4 regions of the Streptomyces sp. NPDC046712 genome follow, and region 1 is predicted to be linked to each of the others. Evidence: riboswitches for the same ligand, from Rfam matches in the RefSeq annotation. Region 1 holds a riboswitch; each other region holds the start of a gene.
The links. Region 1 has a riboswitch for cobalamin ahead of ABZ939_RS03860 (prenyltransferase/squalene oxidase repeat-containing protein). Riboswitches for the same ligand answer to the same signal wherever they lie in the genome.

Region 1 (4,735 bases):
CACGACGACGGCGACCCCGGCCTCGTACAGCGCGCCCGGCAGCGACTTGAGCAGCCGCGCCGGATTGGCGAGCGCGTTCGCGGCGCCCACGCAGATCAGCAGGGCCGCCAGCTTGGCCCCGTCGTACACCGCGAACACCACCTGCTCGGCGGTGACCCTGCCACCGATCCGTACCCCCTGGGCCCACTCCGGCAGCGGCACCTCCGGCAGTGCGAACAGCTCGGTCGTCCCCGGGATCGACGAGCCGAGGGCGACCGAGAAGACCACCCGCAGGAACACCACGAACAGACCGAGCTTCACGAACGCCCCGTACGAGCGCGCCCAGGGGGCGTCCGTACGGCGGGCCGCGACGACATAGCCCGCGACCGCGACGATCATTCCGAGGAGGAGCGGGTTGGTGGTACGGGAGGCGGCCACGGCCAGTCCGAGCGCCCACAGCCACCAGGCGCCGGCGTGCAAGGCGTTGGAGCGGTTCGCCTCGGGGGCACGGATCATGCGCGGCGGCGCGCCTTCCAGACCGCGGCGCCACCGAGCGCGAGCACGGCCGCCCCGCCCACGACGATCCCGGCGGAGGGACCGCCGTCCCCGTCATCCGCCTTCTGGGTGGCCGACAGCGTGGGATTCGTGGCGGGCGTCGCCGCCGGTGCCGACGGCTTCGACTCCGCCACCTGCTCGCCGCAGCCCTTCGCCGGATACCCGGCGATCCCGCAGAGCAGGGCCGCGCTGTCGTACCGCAGAGGCTTCACCACCGCGGCCAGCGCCTCCGCGCCCGTCGCGTCCTCGCGGACCTGCGCGCAGCCGGTCTTCAGCGCCGGAGCGGGCGGCGTCTCGCCCTCGGGGGCGTCCGCCGCCGAACCGAAGTCGACGACGACCGCGATCCGCTTGGTCTCCGCCTTCTTCTCCACGCCGCCGCAGATAGTCGTGAAGGCGGGAGCGGCGGAGGGCCGGGACGCGTCGGCGGAGTCGTTGCTGAGCGCGAAGCGGAAGCCGATCGCATCCCCGTCCGCGGGCCGGGCGGTCGCCGGGCCCTGCGTCGCGTACGCCCAGGTCCCGCTGCCGTCGCTCTCCCAGAACGACCAGTACCGGTAACCCGCGGCCTGCGCGGGAGCGGCGACGGCCAGCGTCAGGACGACGGAGCCGGCGGCGCCCAGGAGCCTGGCCGCGATCCTCACTTCTTGCGCCCGCTCAGCAGGAAGCCGATCCCGACGCCGACGACCATGCCGATGCCGATGATCCACCACAGGTCGAAGGAGCCGGAGTCCCCGTTCCCCTCGCTCGCCGACGGGGTCGCGGACGGGACGGTCTGCGGCGCGGGGCCGGTGGCGTTCAGCTCCTTGACGAGGTCGACGGAGCCGAAGGCGCGCGGGTCGGTGCGCATCGCGTTCGCGGCGAGGACCAGCTGGGCGTAGGCGGCGGGGCCGCTCTCCTTCGCCCAGGCGGCGGAGTTCTGCTGCAGCCAGGTCAGCGCCCCCTCCGCCTCCTTCGTGGCACCGCTCGCGGCGAGCGCGACGACGGCGTCGGCGGTGTTGCCGTAGTCGGGCAGCTCGGTCGGGTCGGTGGCGCCGGGCATCGGCGGCGTGTTCAGGTGACCGGTCCCGGCGAGCGCTCCGGCCAGGTAGGACGCGCCGTTCCGGGCGGCCCGCTCGACGGTCGGCTTGGCCAGGTCCGTGCAGGTGGGCGCCTGCGCGGGCGTCACGGAGCGGGCGGCGACGCTCTTGCCGATGCCGGCGAGCGCGGCGGCCGCGGTGGCGTCGGCGTTGGCGAGGAGCTTGCCGTTCTTCTCGGGCTGGTACGCGAAGGCACCCGCCCCGTCCTGTGTCGCGCACGGGATGGCGAAGGAGAGCAGCGCGTCGTACGGCGTCCTGCCCTCGGCGGACTTCACCTCGCCCGGCTTCTGGCCGAGCGCGGCGAGCGCGCCGATCACGATGGAGGTGGAGTTGGCGTCGCTCGGGCTGCCGGGGTTGTAGCCCCAGCCGCCGTCCTTGTTCTGTACGCCCTTCAGCCAGCCCGCGGCGGCGTCGACGGCCTTGCCGATCTTCTCCTGGTCCGTGCTGCCGGGCTTGACCGCGGAGAGGGCCTGGACGGCGACGGCGGTGGCGTTGGTGTCCAGCATCGTCGCCGGGTCACAGGGCTTGGCCGGGTCCGGGCGGTACGAGGCGAAGGCGCCGCTCTCGCACTGCTGGCCGCTCAGCCAGGCCACCGCCTGCTCGGCCGGCTGCACCCCTTGGGTCCGCTGCGCGATGAAGGCGAGCGACTGGCGCCAGACACCGTCGTACGTCGGGTCCTTCGTGCCGTAGAGACCTGCGGGTATCACGGGCGCGGGAGTGGGCGTGGGCGACGGTGCGGCGGTCGCGGCGGGAGCCACGACGGTGCAGAGCACCGCGGCGGCTGCGAACGCGGCGGCGCCGCGGCGGACGGTGGTCATGCGTGCTGGCCTCTCCTGGGGCCGGGCACCGGCACGCTCAAGGCACCAGGCTCGGCTCCGTATTCCTCGACGGTGCCGGCGGTCACGTCCCGCGCGGGGCATTCCGACTGACCACCAGGGGTGGCTCACGGTTGCGGGTCAGTGCCGGATTTGCACCGGCTTCCCCCCGTACGGGCATGATGACGACTCGCACACTCTACCGGCCCGTACCCCGCCCGCCCGGTGGGTGAGCGGCTTCACACGCTCCCGTCCCGGGGGCGGTGCCGCTGTGCCATGCTGACTGACGCTCACGTGACGGGCGTTCACGTGGGGGACGACGTGGATGGCGTCTCACGGGGGTGTGGCATGCAGCCGTTGACCACGACCGATCCGCGCCGGGTGGGCGCGTACCGGCTGCTGTACCGCCTGGGGGAGGGCGGCATGGGCCGCGTCTACCTCGGCCGGTCGCCTGGCGGCCGGACGGTCGCCCTCAAGGTGGTGCACGGGACGATCGCCGGCGACCCGGGCTTCCGTCGGCGCTTCGCCCGCGAGGTCAGGGCCGCCCAGTCGCTCCGAGGGGCCGGGACCGTGCCGGTCCTGGACGCCGACCCGGAGGCGGAGGTGCCCTGGCTCGCCACGGCGTACGTACCGGGGCCCGCGCTCTCCGACGCCGTCATCGGCCACGGGCCGCTGCCCCAGGAGGCCCTGTGGCGGCTGCTCTCCGGACTCGCGAAGGCGCTGGAGGGAGTGCACGGGGCGGGTCTCGTGCACCGGGACGTCAAACCGTCCAATGTGCTGCTCTCCCAGTCGGGGCCGCTGCTCATCGACTTCGGCATCGCCCGGTCCGCCGACGAGACCGCGCTGACCGGGACCGGTCTGGTCGTGGGGTCGCCCGGCTACATGTCGCCGGAACAGGCGGAGGGCCGGACCGTCGGCCCCGCGGCGGACGTGTTCTCCCTGGGAGCGGTCCTGGCTTTCGCGGCGACCGGGCGCGGGCCGTTCGGCGGCGGGTCGGTGGCCGAACTGCTGTACCGGCTCGTGCACCACGAACCGGACCTCGACGGGGTCGGGGGCCGGTTCGGGGAACTGGCCCGGCACTGCCTGGCCAAGCGGCCCGAGGACCGTCCGACGGTCACGGAGCTCGCCGCCGGGACCGAGGAGCGGGCGGGCACGGGCCCCTGGCTGCCGGCGCCCGTGGTCGCCGCCATCGCGCAGAAGGCGGAGGAGCTGCTCAACGCGGAGGCGGAGGAGCTGGAGGAGGAAGCGGAGCACGTCGTACGGCAGCGGGCGTCCGGGGCGGTGTCCGGACCGGCTCACCAGTCCGCGTCTGGACCGGCTCACCAGTCCGCGTCCGGGGCGGCGTCCGGACCGGCTCACCAGTCCGCGGCGGGGGCGGTGGCCGGGTCGGCGCACCAGCCGGCCTCCGGGCCGGACGCGGTGGCCACCACCGCGCTTCCCCCGCACACCCCGCCGCCGACAGCGGTCCTTCCCGGCCGGCCGCCGGCCGGGCCGGCCCGCGCTCGTGCCGCGTCGTCGGCCGCGTCCTCCCGGCGGAAGGTCGCGATCAGGGCCCTGACCATGGGTCTCGGCAGACCCCTCTACGGGCTGTTCTTCCTGATCCCGGTCGTCGTCCTTCTCATCGGAGGCTTCGACCTGCTGGACCGGGCGGCGCAGTACCCCTCCGAATCGGAGCAGCAGAGCGGCGCGCACCAGTGGGCCATGAACGACGACTGGTGGCGCTTCCCCGTGACGCTCGTGCTGTTCGGCGCGATGGCCTGGCTCCACGTCTACCGGAAGCGGCTGATGACCGTGCCGCCCGTCAGGGTCCGGCTGTGGTCGGCCGGGATCGGCCTGTACTGGATCGCCCTGATCGCGGGCACGACCCTGCACCTGACATGGTTCATGATCGTGCACGAGGGCATGTCCTACGAGGCCGGTGAGCACCCCTTCATCTGGGTGGCCATGCCGATGATCATCATCGGGGCGGGGGTCTCGCCCGTCCTGCTGATCGCGTCCGTGCTCCGGATCGTGAGGGCCTGAGCCGCCCGTCGTCACGGCGCGCGTGCCGTCGTCGGGCCGGGGGCTCACACCGCCACGTACGCCACCGGATCCGTGCCCTGCGCCACCTCCGCGCGGCCCAGCTTCACCAGCCGTCGCACATGGGCCTCGGCCTCGCTGACCGCGATGTTCCTGGAGCCGTACGGGATCTGCTCCCAGGGCCTGTTCCACTCCATGCGCTCGGCGAGCTGCCACGGTGTGAGCGGGGTCGCCAGCAGGCCGAGGAGGCCGGTCAGCCGTTCCTCGTGGTGGTCGAGCAGTTCCCGCACCCGG
Region 2 (4,735 bases), on a different contig from region 1:
CCAGTTCCACGACAGGCGGCGCAGGACTCACAGCAGGGACCTTTCCAGTACGAGAGTGAGGGCGACGAGCCCGGCCAGGAGGCCGGCCGTCGACGCGAGGAACCGGGTCGAGACCGCGGCCTGGGGCACCAGGACCCGCAGGGTCCCGTCGTAACCCCGCCCGGCGAGCCCGGTCTGCAGGCGCTGTGCCCGGTCGAAGGCGCGTACGAACGCGGTCGCGCCGAGCCCGGCGAGCGAGCGCCAGGTCGCCGCCCGGGTCGTCAGCCCGAGCCGGGCCGCCTGCGCCTGCCGGATCTTGGTCATCGCGTCCAGCAGAAGGAAGCTGATCCGGTACATCACCAGCGCCACGTCCACCACGGGCGCCGGCACCCCGGCCCGCACCAGCCGCGGCAGCACGTCCGAGACGGGCGTGGTGAACGCGAACAGCAACACGCCCAGGGACGCCGCCGAGGTCCGCAGCAGCAGCTCACCCGCGTGGACCGGTCCGTCCGGCGCGAAGGCGACGATCCCCCGTGACCCGCCGACCTCGAACAGGAGCGGGACCGCGCCCGTCACACAGAACCCCAGGGGGATGCGGAACGCGCGCCACAGCTGACGGCGCGGCACCCCGGCCGGACCCAGGAGCACCGCGAGGGTGGCCGCCGCCACGAGCACGGCACCCGGCCACGGCGGCAGACAGACCGCGCAGAGCGTCAGACCGAAGCCGAGCACGGCTTTCTCGCAGGGGTGACGGCGGCGCCAGCGACTGCTGTGCGCCGCCGCGTCGATCGGCAGCACCGGCGGTTACTCGTCGCCCGCGCTCACGAGCGGGGCCTTGGCCTCCGCCGCGCGCGCCTCACCCTGCCTGCGACCGCGCCGCAGCCCGAAGTAGTACGCGAGCACCCCGGCACCGAGCGCGGCCTGCAGGGAGAACAGCGCCGACTCGATCTCGCCGGACGGCGGCTCGTACAGCGGGCTGAACCACGGCTCGTAGTCCGGATCGATCTCGGTGATCGCCGCCTCCGCCTGCGCGTCCGCGCCGGTGAACGGCTCCTCCTTGTGGTCGCCGAGCCCCAGCATGAGCGGGAGCACCGCCAGCGCCGCGACGACGAGCAGCAGCAGCGTGTTGATCTTCGCGTTCCTGCTCATCAGGCGCTCGCCTCCGCGGTGTCGGCCTTCTTCTTCCCCGACGGGAGCAGAACCCCGAGCCGGGTCAGATCCCCCTTGCTGGACTGCGTGAGCAGCCGCATCACGAGCACCGTGAGCAGCCCCTCGCTGACGGCGAGCGGCAGCTGGGTCACGGCGAAGATCCCGCCGAACTTGGCCAGCGCGCCGAGCACACCGCTGCCGGGGTCCGGGAAGGCGAGCGCGAGCTGCACGCTGGTGACGCAGTACGTGGAGAGATCGGCGACGAACGCGCCGAAGAACACGCTCACCATCAGCGGCACGTCGAACCGGCGCAGCAGCCAGTACGTACCGAAGCCGGCCCACGGCCCGACGATCGCCATCGAGAAGACGTTGGCGCCGAGCGTGGTGAGCCCGCCGTGCGCGAGCAGCAGCGCCTGGAAGAGGAGCGTGATGGTGCCCAGGACCGCCATCACGGGCGGCCGGAACAGGATCGCGCCCAGGCCCGTACCGGTGGGGTGCGAGCAACTGCCCGTCACCGACGGGATCTTGAGGGCGGACAGGACGAAGGTGAACGCGCCCGACGCACCGAGCAGCAGGGTGGACTCGGGATTCGCCCTGACCTCACGGGTCAGCGCGCGGACACCGTGGACGACGAACGGAGCGGACGCGACGCCCCAGGCGGCCGCGTGCACAGGGGGCAGATACCCCTCGGCTATATGCATGGTTGGGAGACCCTCTCCAGCACCTCGTGGATGGACAACGCACCTTGGCCGGTCTCCTGGCTGACGGGTCATGCCGCCGCGGCTCCGCCTTCCCACACCGCCGCGGTCTCCCGCGGCGGTCCAGTGGCTTCCCCGGAGGGATGGAGCCGGACTTCCCGATCACAGTGGCGAGGGCCGCACCGGTACCGCACCGGTTTCCCGTACACCAAGGCGCTGTGACAGTAGTGGGTTGACCAGGTACATCACAACACGAGAGCCCCTCCGGACGGTGTGTGACGAGTCTCTCGCGCCCCCCGTTCACCCCTTTCGGTACGTGTACGCCTCCGAGGCCGCGGCCACCACCGCGTCCATGTCCCCTCCGGCGCTCGCCGTGACGAGGGCGGCGACGGCGCCCTCGACGAACGGGGCGTCCGCGAGCCGTGCTCCCTCCGGCAGCTCGTCCCCCTCGGCGAGGAGCGCCTTGACCGTCAGCACGGCGGAGCCCAGGTCGACGAGGAGCGCCACGCCGGAGCCGCGGTCGACCGCACGGGCCGCCTCGACGATCAGCTCGGAGCTGGTGCCGAGACCACCGTCCGGCGTGCCGCCCGCGGGTGCGATCGGCGCGCTCTCCCCACCACCGGCGAGACCCTGGGCCAGGGTGGCGACGGCGGCGGCCACGGCCGCACTGTGCGAGACCAGCACGATGCCCACCTGCGCGGTCACGCGGCCGCCACCTCCGCGAGCGCGGCGATCAGCAGCGCGGACGAGGTGGCCCCGGGGTCCTGGTGCCCGATCGAACGCTCGCCCAGATAGCTCGCCCTGCCTTTACGGGCCTGAAGGGGCACGGTCGCGAGGGCGCCCCGCTCGGCCGCCTCCCGGGCCGCCGCGAAGGACGAGCCGAGCCCCTCGGCGGCCGGAACGAGCGCGTCCAGCATGGTCTTGTCGCCGACCTGGGCACCACCGAGCTGAGCGACCGCGGCGACTCCCGCAGTGAGTGCCGCCGCCAACTCCTGCCGTGTCACCGCCGGGGCCTCGCCGAGACTCTTCCCGGTGCGGCGCAGCAGCGTCCCGTACAGCGGCCCGGAGGCACCCCCGACGGTGGAGATCAACTGCCGCCCGGCTGCGACGAGTACGGCCCCGGGAGTCCCGGGCGGCTCCTTCTCCAGCACGTCCGTCACGGCGGCGAACCCCCGCTTCATGTTGGTGCCGTGGTCGGCGTCGCCGATCGCCGAGTCGAGCTCGGTCAGCCGGTCGGCCTCACGGTCGACGGCGGCCGCGGCGGTGGTCAGCCAGTTGCGGAAGAAGTCGGCGTCGAGATCGGTCACTTCGGTCACTCCTCCTCACCGGCCCCAGCGCAGGGCGGGCGTCTGCACGGGCGCGTCCCACAGCCGCAGGATCTCCTCGTCGGCCTCGCACAGCGTCACCGAACAGCCGGCCATGTCGAGCGAGGTGACGTAGTTCCCCACCAGCGTCCGGGCGACCGGCACTCCACGCTCGGTCAGGACCCGCTGGACCTCGGCATTGAACCCGTACAGTTCGAGCAGCGGCGTCGCCCCCATCCCATTGACGAGGGCGAGGACCGGCCCCGACGGCCGCAGGTCGTCCAGTACGGCATCGACGGCGAAGTCCGCGATCTCCCGAGAGGTCATCATCGACCGCCGCTCACGCCCCGGCTCACCGTGGATCCCGATGCCCAGCTCCAGTTCGCCCGCGGGCAGGTCGAAGGTGGGGCTGCCCTTGGCGGGCGTGGTGCAGGCGCTCAGGGCCACGCCGAAACTCCGCGAACGCTCGTTCACCCGCCGCGCGATCGACTCCACCCGCTCCAGCGGCGCGCCCTCCTCGGCCGCGGCCCCGGCGACCTTCTCCACGAACAGCGTGGCCCCGGTCCCGCGCCGCCCGGCCGTGAACAGGCTGTCCGTCACCGCCACGTCGTCGTCGACGAGCACCTTGGCGATCTGGATGCCCTCGTCCTCGGCGAGCTCGGCGGCCATCTCGAAGTTGAGGAGGTCCCCGGTGTAGTTCTTGACGACGAACAGCACCCCGGCCCCGCTGTCGACCGCGGCGGCGGCGCGCACCATCTGATCGGGCACGGGCGAGGTGAACACCTCGCCCGGACAGGCCGCCGCGAGCATCCCGGGCCCCACGAACCCCCCATGCAACGGCTCATGCCCCGACCCGCCCCCGGACACGAGCCCCACCTTGCCGGCGACGGGCGCATCCCTCCGCAGCACGACGCGGTGCTCGACATCGACGGTGAGCTCGGGATGCGCGGCGGCCATACCCCGCAGCGCGTCGGACACCACGGTCTCCGGAACGTTGATCAGCATCCTCATGGGTACCTCCTGATGAGATTGACAGGCAAGCTGCTGAGCAGGGTCTTTGCAGGTCAGGGCATGTGAGGTGGGATATCGACCTTGGCGGTTCGTGGCGGCGAAGGACGGTTCTGCGCGGTACTGATGGGGCGTCAGGCTCGGGTGGCTGGATGACCTTTGCGCGTGCGCATCATGGCGCAATTATCGACGCGAGATCGTGTGCGCGCACTGGTGTGTCATGGGCCGGATCCCGGTGGATCTGATTCCAGAGCGTCTGCAAGGGCCGGAGCCATGGGTGGGTCCGCCCCAGCGCGTGGGACACGCCCGGCCGTGGCTGAGTACGACCTTCCTCCCCCACCCGACGCAGCCCCCCGTCCAGTGCAAGGACTACCAGGAGTTCACTGCGGGGGACCTGCGGAAGGCTGTTGGACCTCTCAAGACTGGAGGAGCCGGCTTCCGAGGGTATGAACTCGCAAGAACGGTGGGGCGGATCGTGTTCCCAAGCTAGGCCGCGCCCGCCTCAAGCAGTTCCTTGACGTGCGCCTCATCCCGCGGAATCTCCTTGCGGACCAGTGGCTTGACGACGAGCGGGACGAGGACCCTGCCGATGCCGTG
Region 3 (4,735 bases), on a different contig from region 1:
TGCACGGTGAGCCGGGGGTCGCCGGGCAGGGGCCGTCCGGACGCCGCCTTGAGGGCGGCGTCGCCGGCGTACCGGCCGGCCGCGACCGCGGCCGCGCCGACACCGATCAGAGTGGTGACGGCCGCTGCCGTCGCTGTAGCCGGGCGCACTGTCCCAGTGTCGGCAGGGCGGCGGCTGGCTGCCACCGGACAGACCCGGACGGACCCTCCCGGGTCTGCCCCTGGGGAGTGACGTGGATCTCGTCCGCGGGTCCCCCGGTCGGCTGATGCGGTCCAGAGGGTGACACGGGACGGGAGTGACGGAAGTGGAGGAAGTCTCATCTGCCCTGTAACCGCATGGCTTACCCCGGGTTGCACGGGGACCACATCGTGGACAGGTGGCCTCCCGCACGGCTAAGCGGAATGCTCCGACACCGGATAGGGACACCATGCAGCCCGACCCAGTTCACCTTCCGTTCACTCAGGTTGCCTACGTTCGACCAGCCACTGACGTCAAACGATTGCCTGGGTAAATGGAACACATCACGCTGCTGCTCGCGATTGTGGTCGTGACAGCTCTCGTGTTCGATTTCACGAACGGTTTCCACGACACCGCCAACGCGATGGCGACGACCATCTCGACCGGTGCCCTCAAGCCCAAGACGGCGGTGGCCATGTCCGCCGTGCTCAACCTGGTCGGCGCGTTCCTGTCCGTGGAGGTCGCCAAGACGATCTCCGGCGGGATCATCAACGAACAGGGCATTCGTACCGAAGTGATCTTCGCGGCGCTCGTCGGCGCCATCCTCTGGAATCTGCTGACCTGGCTCATGGGTCTGCCGTCCAGCTCCTCCCACGCCCTCTTCGGCGGCCTCATCGGCGCGGCCGTGATGTCGGCCGGCTGGTCGGCCGTCAACGGCGGCACCATCGTCACCAAGGTGCTCATCCCCGCGGTCGCCGCGCCGCTCGTCGCCGGCCTCGCCGCGATGGCGGCCACCAGGCTGACGTACAAGATCACCTCCCGGACCGACGAGAAGTCCACGGCCAAGGGCTACCGGGTCGGCCAGATCGCCTCCGCCGGTCTCGTCTCCCTCGCCCACGGCACCAACGACGCGCAGAAGACCATGGGTGTCATCACCCTGGCCCTGGTCACCCAGGGTGTCGTCGCCCCCGGCTCCAACCCTCCGATGTGGGTCGTCGTCTCCGCCGGTGTCGCGATCGCGCTCGGCACCTACCTCGGCGGCTGGCGCATCATCCGCACCATGGGCAAGGGGCTCACCGACCTGCAGCCGCAGCAGGGCTTCGCCGCCCAGACCAGCGCCGCCACGGTCATCCTGGCCTCGTCCAACCTGGGCTTCTCCCTCTCCACCACGCAGTCCTGCTCCGGCGCCGTGATGGGCGCGGGCCTCGGCCGCAAGGGCGGTGTCGTCCGCTGGTCGACCGCGACCCGGATGTTCGTCGCCTGGGGTCTGACCCTGCCCGCCGCGGGCCTGGTCGCCGCAGGCGCCGAGTTCCTCACCAAGCAGGGCAGCTGGGGCGTCGCCGCCGTCGCGGTCCTCCTCGTCTCCGGCTCGGGCGTCATCTGGGCGCTGTCGCGCCGCAAGCCGGTCGACCACCACAACGTCACGGCCGACGACATCGACGCCGAGCCCGCTGGTGTCGTGACCACCGCGATCGCGGCCGTCACCCCGCCGCCCGCCGGTTCCGTCGCCGCCGTCGCGGACGAGGACCTCAAGACCACCATCCCCTCGCCGGCCCCCACGGACCCGGCAGCCCCCACGGCCCCCGCGGCCGCGGTGTAAGGAACGAACGACATGAAGATCGACTGGGCAGCTCTCGGCTCCGTCTTCGGAGTCAGCCTCGTGGCGACCGTCGCCCTCGTGGGCCTGTTCACCCTCGGCATCGTCGGCCTCTCCAAGCAGGAGCAGGCCGCCTCCCAGGGAGGCTCCGCCGCCCTGGCGCGCACCGGCGCGTACGCCTGCTTCGCGCTGTGCGCGGCGGCCGTCGCGTTCGGCATCTATCTGATCGTCGTCTGACGACGGTCCCGCTTCGACGGACGGGCGGGTCGCACCTTCGGGTGCGGCCCGCCCGTCCGTCGTGTCGGGGTCGCGACCCGGCCATGATCCGCCGGACAGACCCTGGGTGTGGGGCTTCGCACACTGTCCCGCCGCAGGTCAAGGGTGAGTTGACGGGTGTTCGCACAGCGTGGTGGACTTCCGGGGCCATTACGGCGGCAGTAGAGGAAGTCCGGTGCGAATCCGGCGCGGTCCCGCCACTGTGACCGGGGAGTCGAACCCCGGGAGCCAGGAACTCTCACCGCCGGTCACGTCGAGCCAGGGCGCGGACCCTGAGTGAGGACACAGCGCCATGCCCGGCCGCAGAGCAGCCACAGGTGTATTCGCGTACGGCGCCGCCGCCGGTCTGGCGGCGGACCTGATCATCGGCGACCCCCGCCGCGGCCATCCGGTCGCCGCGTTCGGACGGGTCGCCGGCTCCGTCGAGAAGCTTCTCCGGCGCGACCACCGCGGGTGGGGCGCGCTGCACACCGCCGTCTGCGCCGGCGGTGCCACGGCGGTCGCGGCGCTGGCCGCCCGTACCGTGCGCGATCGTCCCGGAGCCGCCGTCGCCCTGACCGCCGCCTCCGTGTGGGCCGTCGTCGGTGGTACGACCCTGGGCCGGGAGGCCCGCGCCATCGGCGGGGCCCTGGCGGCCGGGGACCTGGAGGTGGCCCGAGAGCGGCTGCCGCATCTGGTGGGGCGTGACCCGCAGGCCCTGGACGGTCCGGCGATGGCCCGCGCGGTGGTGGAGTCGGTCGCCGAGAACACCTCCGACGCCGTCGTGGGCGCTCTGGTCTGGGGAGCGGTCGCGGGGGTTCCCGGCCTGGTCGGCTTCCGGGCCGTGAACACGCTGGACGCGATGGTCGGCCACAAGTCCCCGACGTACCGGCGCTTCGGCTGGGCCTCGGCCCGGCTCGACGACGTGGCCGGCTGGCCGGGGGCCCGGCTGACCGCCGCCCTCGCGACGGTGGCGGGCGGCAACCCGAGGGGGGCCGTGAAGGCCTGGCGCCAGGACGCGGCCAAGCACCCCAGCCCCAACGCCGGTCCGGTGGAGGCGTCCTTCGCGGGAGCGCTCGGCGTACGGCTCGGGGGGACGCTCTCGTACGGCGGACGGGTCGAACACCGGCCCGTACTGAACGGGGAGGGCCGGGCCGTGGAGGTCGGCGACATCGAGCGGGCGGTACGGCTCTCGCGCCGGGTGACCGCGCTGACGCTGGCGGTGTGTGTGGGTGGACGGATCGTGGCGGGCGCGATGAAGCGGAGGAAGGCATGAGAGGCGGGGGGCTGCTGGTCGCGGGGACCACGTCCGACGCGGGCAAGAGCGTCGTCACGGCGGGCATCTGCCGCTGGCTGGTCCGGCAGGGCGTGAAGGTCGCCCCGTTCAAGGGCCAGAACATGTCCCTGAACTCCTTCGTGACGAGGGAGGGCGCGGAGATCGGCCGGGCGCAGGCCATGCAGGCGCAGGCGGCCCGGGTCGAACCGACCGCGCTGATGAACCCCGTTCTGCTGAAGCCGGGCAGCGACCGCTCGAGCCAGGTCGTCCTGATGGGCAAGCCGGTGGGCGAACTCAGCGCCAGGGGCTACCACGGGGGGCGGCAGAAGGAGCTCTTCGAGCCGGTCCTGGCGTGCCTGGAGGAGCTGCGGGGCACGTATGACGCCGTGATCTGCGAGGGGGCGGGCAGTCCGGCCGAGATCAACCTGCGGCGCACGGACATCGTGAACATGGGCATCGCACGGGCGGCGCGGCTGCCGGTGCTGGTGGTCGGCGACATCGACCGGGGCGGGGTCTTCGCCCAGTTCTTCGGTACGACGGCGCTGCTCGCGCCCGAGGACCAGGAGCTGATCGCGGGCTACCTCGTGAACAAGTTCCGCGGCGACGTGACCCTGCTCGAGCCGGGCCTCGACATGCTGCATGGGCTCACCGGGCGCCGGACGTTCGGTGTCCTGCCGTACGCGCACGGGCTCGGCATCGACGAGGAGGACGGCCTGCGGGTCTCCCTGCGGGGCGCCGTCCGCGAGTCGGTCGTGACGCCGCCGGTCGGCGAGGACGTGCTGCGGGTCGCCGTGTGCGCCGTGCCGCTGATGTCCAACTTCACCGACGTGGACGCCCTCGCGGCCGAACCGGGCGTGGTGGTGCGGTTCGTGGACCGGGCCGAGGAGCTCGTCGACGCGGACCTGGTGGTCGTGCCGGGGACCCGGGGGACGGTCAAGGCGCTGGCGTGGCTGCGCGAGCGCGGACTCGCGGACGCGCTGGCACGGCGGGCGGCGGAGGGCCGGCCGGTACTCGGCATCTGCGGCGGCTTCCAGTCCCTCGGTGAACGGATCGAGGACGAGGTCGAGTCGAGGGCGGGCACCGTGGACGGGCTCGGACTGCTGCCCGTACGCGTCCGGTTCGCGCCCGAGAAGACCCTTGCCCGGCCGGTCGGCGAGGCGCTCGGCGAGCACGTCGAGGGGTACGAGATCCACCACGGCGTCGCGGAGGTGCTCGGCGGCGACCCCTTCCTGGACGGCTGCCGGGTCGGCGCTGTGTGGGGCACCCACTGGCACGGATCGCTGGAGAGCGACGGCTTCCGCCGGGCGTTCCTTCGGGAGGTCGCGGCGGCGGCCGGACGGCGCTTCGTCCCGGCCCCCGACACGTCGTTCCACGCGCTGCGGGAGGAGCAGCTTGACCGCCTCGGCGACCTGATCGAGGAACACGCGGAC
Region 4 (4,735 bases), on a different contig from region 1:
GGAGGTGCTCCGCCGCGATGGAGCGCGCGATGGACCGGCCGTGGCGGGCCGAGTGGTACGCGACGACATCGGCCTCGGCGATGGCCTTCACCGCGGCCACCGTCATCAGGTTCGGGTCGCCGGGCCCGAGGCCGACTCCGTACAGCTTGCCGCTCATGCCTGGATCTCCGCTTCGGTCGCGATGGCGTTGATCGCGGCGGCGGTCATCGCACTGCCGCCGCGCCGGCCCCGTACGACGAGGTGGTCGAGACCCAGCTCCTGTCCCCGGTCCACGAGGGCGTCCTTGGACTCGGCGGCGCCGATGAAGCCGACCGGTATGCCGAGGACGGCGGCGGGGCGCGGCGCGCCCTTGGCGATCATCTCCAGCAGGTGGAAGAGGGCGGTGGGCGCGTTGCCGATGGCGACGACGGAGCCTTCGAGGCGGTCGCGCCAGAGTTCGAGGGCGGCGGCGCTGCGGGTGGTGCCGAGGTCGGCGGCGAGGCCGGGCACGGCCGGGTCGGAGAGGGTGCAGATCACCTCGTTGTCGGCGGGCAGCCGCTTGCGGGTGACTCCGCTGGCGACCATCTGCGCGTCGCAGAGGATCGGGGCGCCGGCGCGCAGCGCCTCCCGGGCGCGGGCGACGACCTGCGGCGAGTAGGCGATATCGCGTACGAGGTCGGTCATGCCGCAGGCGTGGATCATTCGCACCGCGACCTGGGCGACGTCGGCGGGGAGCCCCGCGAGGTCCGCCTCGGCGCGGATCGTGGCAAAGGACTGGCGGTAGATCTCCGCGCCGTCCTTCTCGTAGGCGAACATCGTGTCGTTCTCGCTCATCTCGTTGTACGGGTTGTGCGGGCCGTTGCGACTGCTTCGGTCAGGGAGGTACGGGGGGTGGGGACGCCGTTCACCAGGTAGGCGCCGTCGGCGCCGGCGAGGACGTCGACCCAGGTGCCGTCGGAGCGCTGGGGGTGGCCGCAGCGGCGCTCGCACCCGGAGTAGTGGACGGGGAGGCCCACGCGACCGGGCACGGCGTCGGCGCGGACGTCGGCGAGGGACTTGGCGCAGCCGGGGCGCCCGGTGCAGGCGCTGACGCCGGCCCAGGGGGAGTCGGGGCGGGTGATCAGCCCGTACGACTCGAGCTCGGCCAGCCGGTCCCCGGCCGTGGCCGCCGGCGTCCCGGCGACGACCACGCCCCGCCACGGGGTGAACCGCACCTCGTCCGCCGAGGCGGCCAGGGCGCGCAGCTGTTCGGCCGTCAGCCGGCCGAGGGGCGCGAGGACGTGGAGGGCGGTGGCGCCGAGGACTCCGGGGGCGGGCGGCTCGGCACCGGGGAGATCCGACGGGGGTACGGGCTCCGCCTCGATCCCGGCCCGGGCGAGGGCCCCTGCCAGGTCCGGCTCATGTCCCTCGGGCAGCTCCCGCACCCGCCAGGCCCCGTTCCCGGCGCCGCGGGCGGCTTCGAGGAATGCCTCGGCGGCGGCGAGCGCGGCACGGGGCGCGGCGCCGGCGTCAGCGGCGGCGACCCGGAAGACCTGGGCGCCGACGTGCAGGAGCGCGGTGGAGGCGCCTCGCGTGTCCGGGTCCCGGATCCCGTCCGCACCCTCGCCGTCCGCCGAGGACGCCGCTGCGATCAAGGTCACATCTCCGCCGAGGCCGGCCACATCCCCCCGCCCGTCGTCCAGGACGAAGAGGAATCGGCCGGAAAGCGCCGCCGTCCACTCCCGGGCGCACAGCAGCTCGTCCAGCTCGCGGGCCCACAACTGCACGGCGCCGTGGCCGAGTCCGTCGAGCCCGGCGGCCGGGGAGGCCACGATGTTGCGGACCCGCTCATGGGTCGGGGACGGCAGGAGACCGGCCGGGGCAAGCAGTTCCGCGAGCCTTGTCCCGCAGTCCTCCCCGAGGCCGCGCAGCTCCACGTTTCCCCGGGAGGTGACGCTGACCCGCCCGTCGCCCAGAACCTCCGCCGCGGTGGCCAGGACCTCGACCTGATGTGGCGTCAACAGGCCAGCGGGCAGGCGCAGTCGGGCCAGGCGGCCGTCGTCGGCGGGGTGCAGTCGGAGCGCCCCGGGGCAGGCGTCGCCACGGTCCCGTATGAGAGGTTCGCCCGGGTTGGGCGTGGCGGGTGGGGTGGGCGGCATGGCGGCGAGCATACCCACGTGAATCCGGCTGACCACCGGGTGTGATCCGGCCAACCCCCCGGCCTGCCGGGGGCAGGATCTACTATGCAGATCGGCATGGGGTCCCAGGACCCCGGGGAGGAAGCCCGGTGAGAATCCGGCGCGGTCCCGCCACTGTGAGCCAGGTCGCACCAGCGTCCCGGTGAGTCAGGAACTCCTGCCGTCCACACGACCACCCGGGGCGCGGACAACCCCGAGGAAGGCCTGCGCACGCATGCGAATTCTGTTGCTGTCGCACTCCGACACCGACCTGCTCAGCGCCCGCGCGGCCGGCGGCCCCGTCGAGTACCGGTTCGCCAACCCCTCCCGCCTCTCCATGGACGAGCTCCCCGGGCTCCTCGACGGCGCCGACCTCGTCCTCGTACGCCTCCTCGGCGGCCTGCGGGCCTGGGAGGAGGGACTTCAGGCGCTGCGGGCGGCGGAGAAGCCGCTGGTGGTGCTCTCCGGCGAACAGGCCCCCGACGCCCAGCTCATGGAGGCGTCCACCGTCCCCATCGGCGTCGCCACCGAGGCCCACGCCTACCTCGCGCACGGCGGCCCGGACAACCTGGAGCAGCTGGCGCGCTTCCTCTCCGACACCGTGCTGCTCACCGGCCACGGCTTCGAGGCCCCGGCCGCCGCGCCGACCTGGGGCCCGCTGGAGCGCGAGCCGCGCGTCACGGACGGCCCCGTCGTCGCCGTGCTCTACTACCGCGCCCACCACATGAGCGGGAACACCGCCTTCATCGGCTCCCTCTGCGAGGCGATCGAGGACGCCGGCGCCCGCGCCATGCCCCTGTACGTCGCGTCCCTGCGCGCCCCCGAGCCGGAGCTGCTCGACCGCCTGCGCGAGGCCGACGCGATCATCACCACCGTCCTCGCGGCCGGCGGCACCAGGCCCGCCGAGGCCCAGGCCGGCGGCGACGAGGAAGCCTGGGACGCGGGCGCGCTCGCCGCGCTCGACGTACCGATCCTGCAGGCGCTCTGCCTCACCGGCTCGCGCGCGGCCTGGGAGGAGAACGACGAGGGGCTGTCCCCGCTGGACGCCGCCAGCCAGGTCGCCGTCCCCGAGTTCGACGGCCGGCTCATCACCGTCCCGTTCTCCTTCAAGGAGATCGACGAGGACGGTCTGCCCGCCTATGTCGCCGACACCGAACGCGCGGCCCGCGTCGCCGGGATCGCCGTCCGCCACGCCCGCCTGCGGCACATCCCGAACGCCGAGAAGAAGCTCGCGCTCGTCCTCTCCGCGTACCCCACCAAGCACTCCCGGATCGGCAACGCGGTCGGCCTCGACACCCCCGCCTCCGCCGTCGCACTGCTTCGCCGCCTCCGCGCGGAGGGCTACGACTTCGGCCCGGTGGAGGAGATCCCCGGCCTCGTCTCCGGTGACGGCGACGAGCTGATCTACGCCCTGATCGAGGCCGGCGGCCACGACCAGGACTGGCTGACCGAGGAGCAGCTGGCGAAGAACCCGGTCCGCATCCCGGCCGCCGACTACAAGCGCTGGTACGCCGAACTCCCGCAGGAGCTGCGCGCCGAGGTCGAGGAGCACTGGGGGCCGCCGCCCGGCGAGATGTTCCTGGACCGGTCGCAGAACCCTGAGGGTGACATCGTGCTGGCCGCCCTGCGGCGCGGGAACCTGCTGATCCTCATCCAGCCGCCGCGCGGCTTCGGCGAGAACCCGATCGCGATCTACCACGACCCGGATCTCCCGCCGTCCCACCACTACCTGGCCGCCTACCGCTGGATCGCCGCGCGCGCCGAGGACGGCGGCTTCGGGGCGGACGCGATGGTCCACCTCGGCAAGCACGGCAACCTGGAGTGGCTGCCCGGCAAGAACGCGGGCCTGTCGGCCGCCTGCGGCCCGGACGCGGCGCTCGGCGACATCCCCCTGGTCTACCCGTTCCTCGTCAACGACCCGGGCGAGGGCACGCAGGCCAAGCGGCGCGTGCACGCGACGCTCGTCGACCACCTGGTGCCGCCGATGGCGCGCGCCGACTCGTACGGCGACATCGCGCGTCTGGAGCAGCTGCTCGACGAGTACGCGCAGATCTCCTCCATGGACCCGTCCAAGCTGCCCGCGATCCGCGCGCAGATCTGGACGCTGATCCAGGCCGCGAAGCTCGACCACGACCTGGGGCTCGAGGACCGCCCGGAGGACGACGGCTTCGACGACTTCCTGCTGCACGTCGACGGCTGGCTGTGTGAGGTCAAGGACGCGCAGATCAGGGACGGTCTGCATGTGCTCGGCGGGGCGCCGGTGGGCGAGGCGCGGGTCAACCTCGTGCTCTCGATCCTGCGCGCCCGGCAGATCTGGGGCGGCACGCAGGCGCTGCCGGGTCTGCGCGAGGCCCTCGGCCTGGACGAGTCGGCCGCGACCCGGACCACCGCCGACGAGGCGGAGGCGACGGCGCGCGCGCTGGTCGAGGCGATGGAGGCCGCGGACTGGTCCGTGGACGCCATCCCGACGGTCGCCGAAGCCCACGGTCCCGACGTCGCCGCCGTCCTGCGGTTCGCCTGCGAGCAGGTCGTCCCGCGGCTTGCCGCCACGACCGACGAACTCGCGCACGCCGTCCACGCGTTGGACGGCGGCTTCGTGC

Region 2: another riboswitch for cobalamin. It lies ahead of ABZ939_RS26005 (energy-coupling factor ABC transporter permease); the one in region 1 lies ahead of ABZ939_RS03860 (prenyltransferase/squalene oxidase repeat-containing protein).
Region 3: another riboswitch for cobalamin. It lies ahead of ABZ939_RS24090 (cobalamin biosynthesis protein); the one in region 1 lies ahead of ABZ939_RS03860 (prenyltransferase/squalene oxidase repeat-containing protein).
Region 4: another riboswitch for cobalamin. It lies ahead of cobN (cobaltochelatase subunit CobN); the one in region 1 lies ahead of ABZ939_RS03860 (prenyltransferase/squalene oxidase repeat-containing protein).

The regions. Positions count from the first base shown of each region.
Region 1 covers NZ_JBEYYW010000002.1:345,226-349,960, forward strand. The annotation lists gene ABZ939_RS03850 (energy-coupling factor transporter transmembrane protein EcfT) at 1-495, opposite strand, end outside; gene ABZ939_RS03855 (SCO2322 family protein) at 492-1,172, opposite strand; gene ABZ939_RS03860 (prenyltransferase/squalene oxidase repeat-containing protein) at 1,169-2,425, opposite strand; cobalamin riboswitch at 2,501-2,632, opposite strand; gene ABZ939_RS03865 (serine/threonine-protein kinase) at 2,771-4,444, shown strand; gene ABZ939_RS03870 (MBL fold metallo-hydrolase) at 4,489-4,735, opposite strand, start outside.
Region 2 covers NZ_JBEYYW010000022.1:14,047-18,781, reverse strand. The annotation lists gene ABZ939_RS26020 (ATP-binding cassette domain-containing protein) at 1-31, opposite strand, end outside; gene cbiQ (cobalt ECF transporter T component CbiQ) at 28-777, opposite strand; gene ABZ939_RS26010 (energy-coupling factor ABC transporter substrate-binding protein) at 784-1,128, opposite strand; gene ABZ939_RS26005 (energy-coupling factor ABC transporter permease) at 1,128-1,829, opposite strand; cobalamin riboswitch at 1,858-2,082, opposite strand; gene ABZ939_RS26000 (PTS fructose transporter subunit IIA) at 2,127-2,531, opposite strand; gene dhaL (dihydroxyacetone kinase subunit DhaL) at 2,528-3,142, opposite strand; gene dhaK (dihydroxyacetone kinase subunit DhaK) at 3,149-4,141, opposite strand; gene ABZ939_RS25985 (SRPBCC family protein) at 4,625-4,735, opposite strand, start outside.
Region 3 covers NZ_JBEYYW010000019.1:59,442-64,176, forward strand. The annotation lists gene ABZ939_RS24075 (alpha/beta hydrolase) at 1-149, opposite strand, end outside; gene ABZ939_RS24080 (inorganic phosphate transporter) at 512-1,777, shown strand; gene ABZ939_RS24085 (hypothetical protein) at 1,790-2,011, shown strand; cobalamin riboswitch at 2,166-2,310, shown strand; gene ABZ939_RS24090 (cobalamin biosynthesis protein) at 2,343-3,305, shown strand; gene ABZ939_RS24095 (cobyric acid synthase) at 3,302-4,735, shown strand, end outside.
Region 4 covers NZ_JBEYYW010000003.1:52,269-57,003, reverse strand. The annotation lists gene ABZ939_RS04745 (precorrin-2 C(20)-methyltransferase) at 1-157, opposite strand, end outside; gene ABZ939_RS04740 (precorrin-8X methylmutase) at 154-795, opposite strand; gene ABZ939_RS04735 (cobalamin biosynthesis protein CobG) at 810-2,129, opposite strand; cobalamin riboswitch at 2,195-2,334, shown strand; gene cobN (cobaltochelatase subunit CobN) at 2,371-4,735, shown strand, end outside.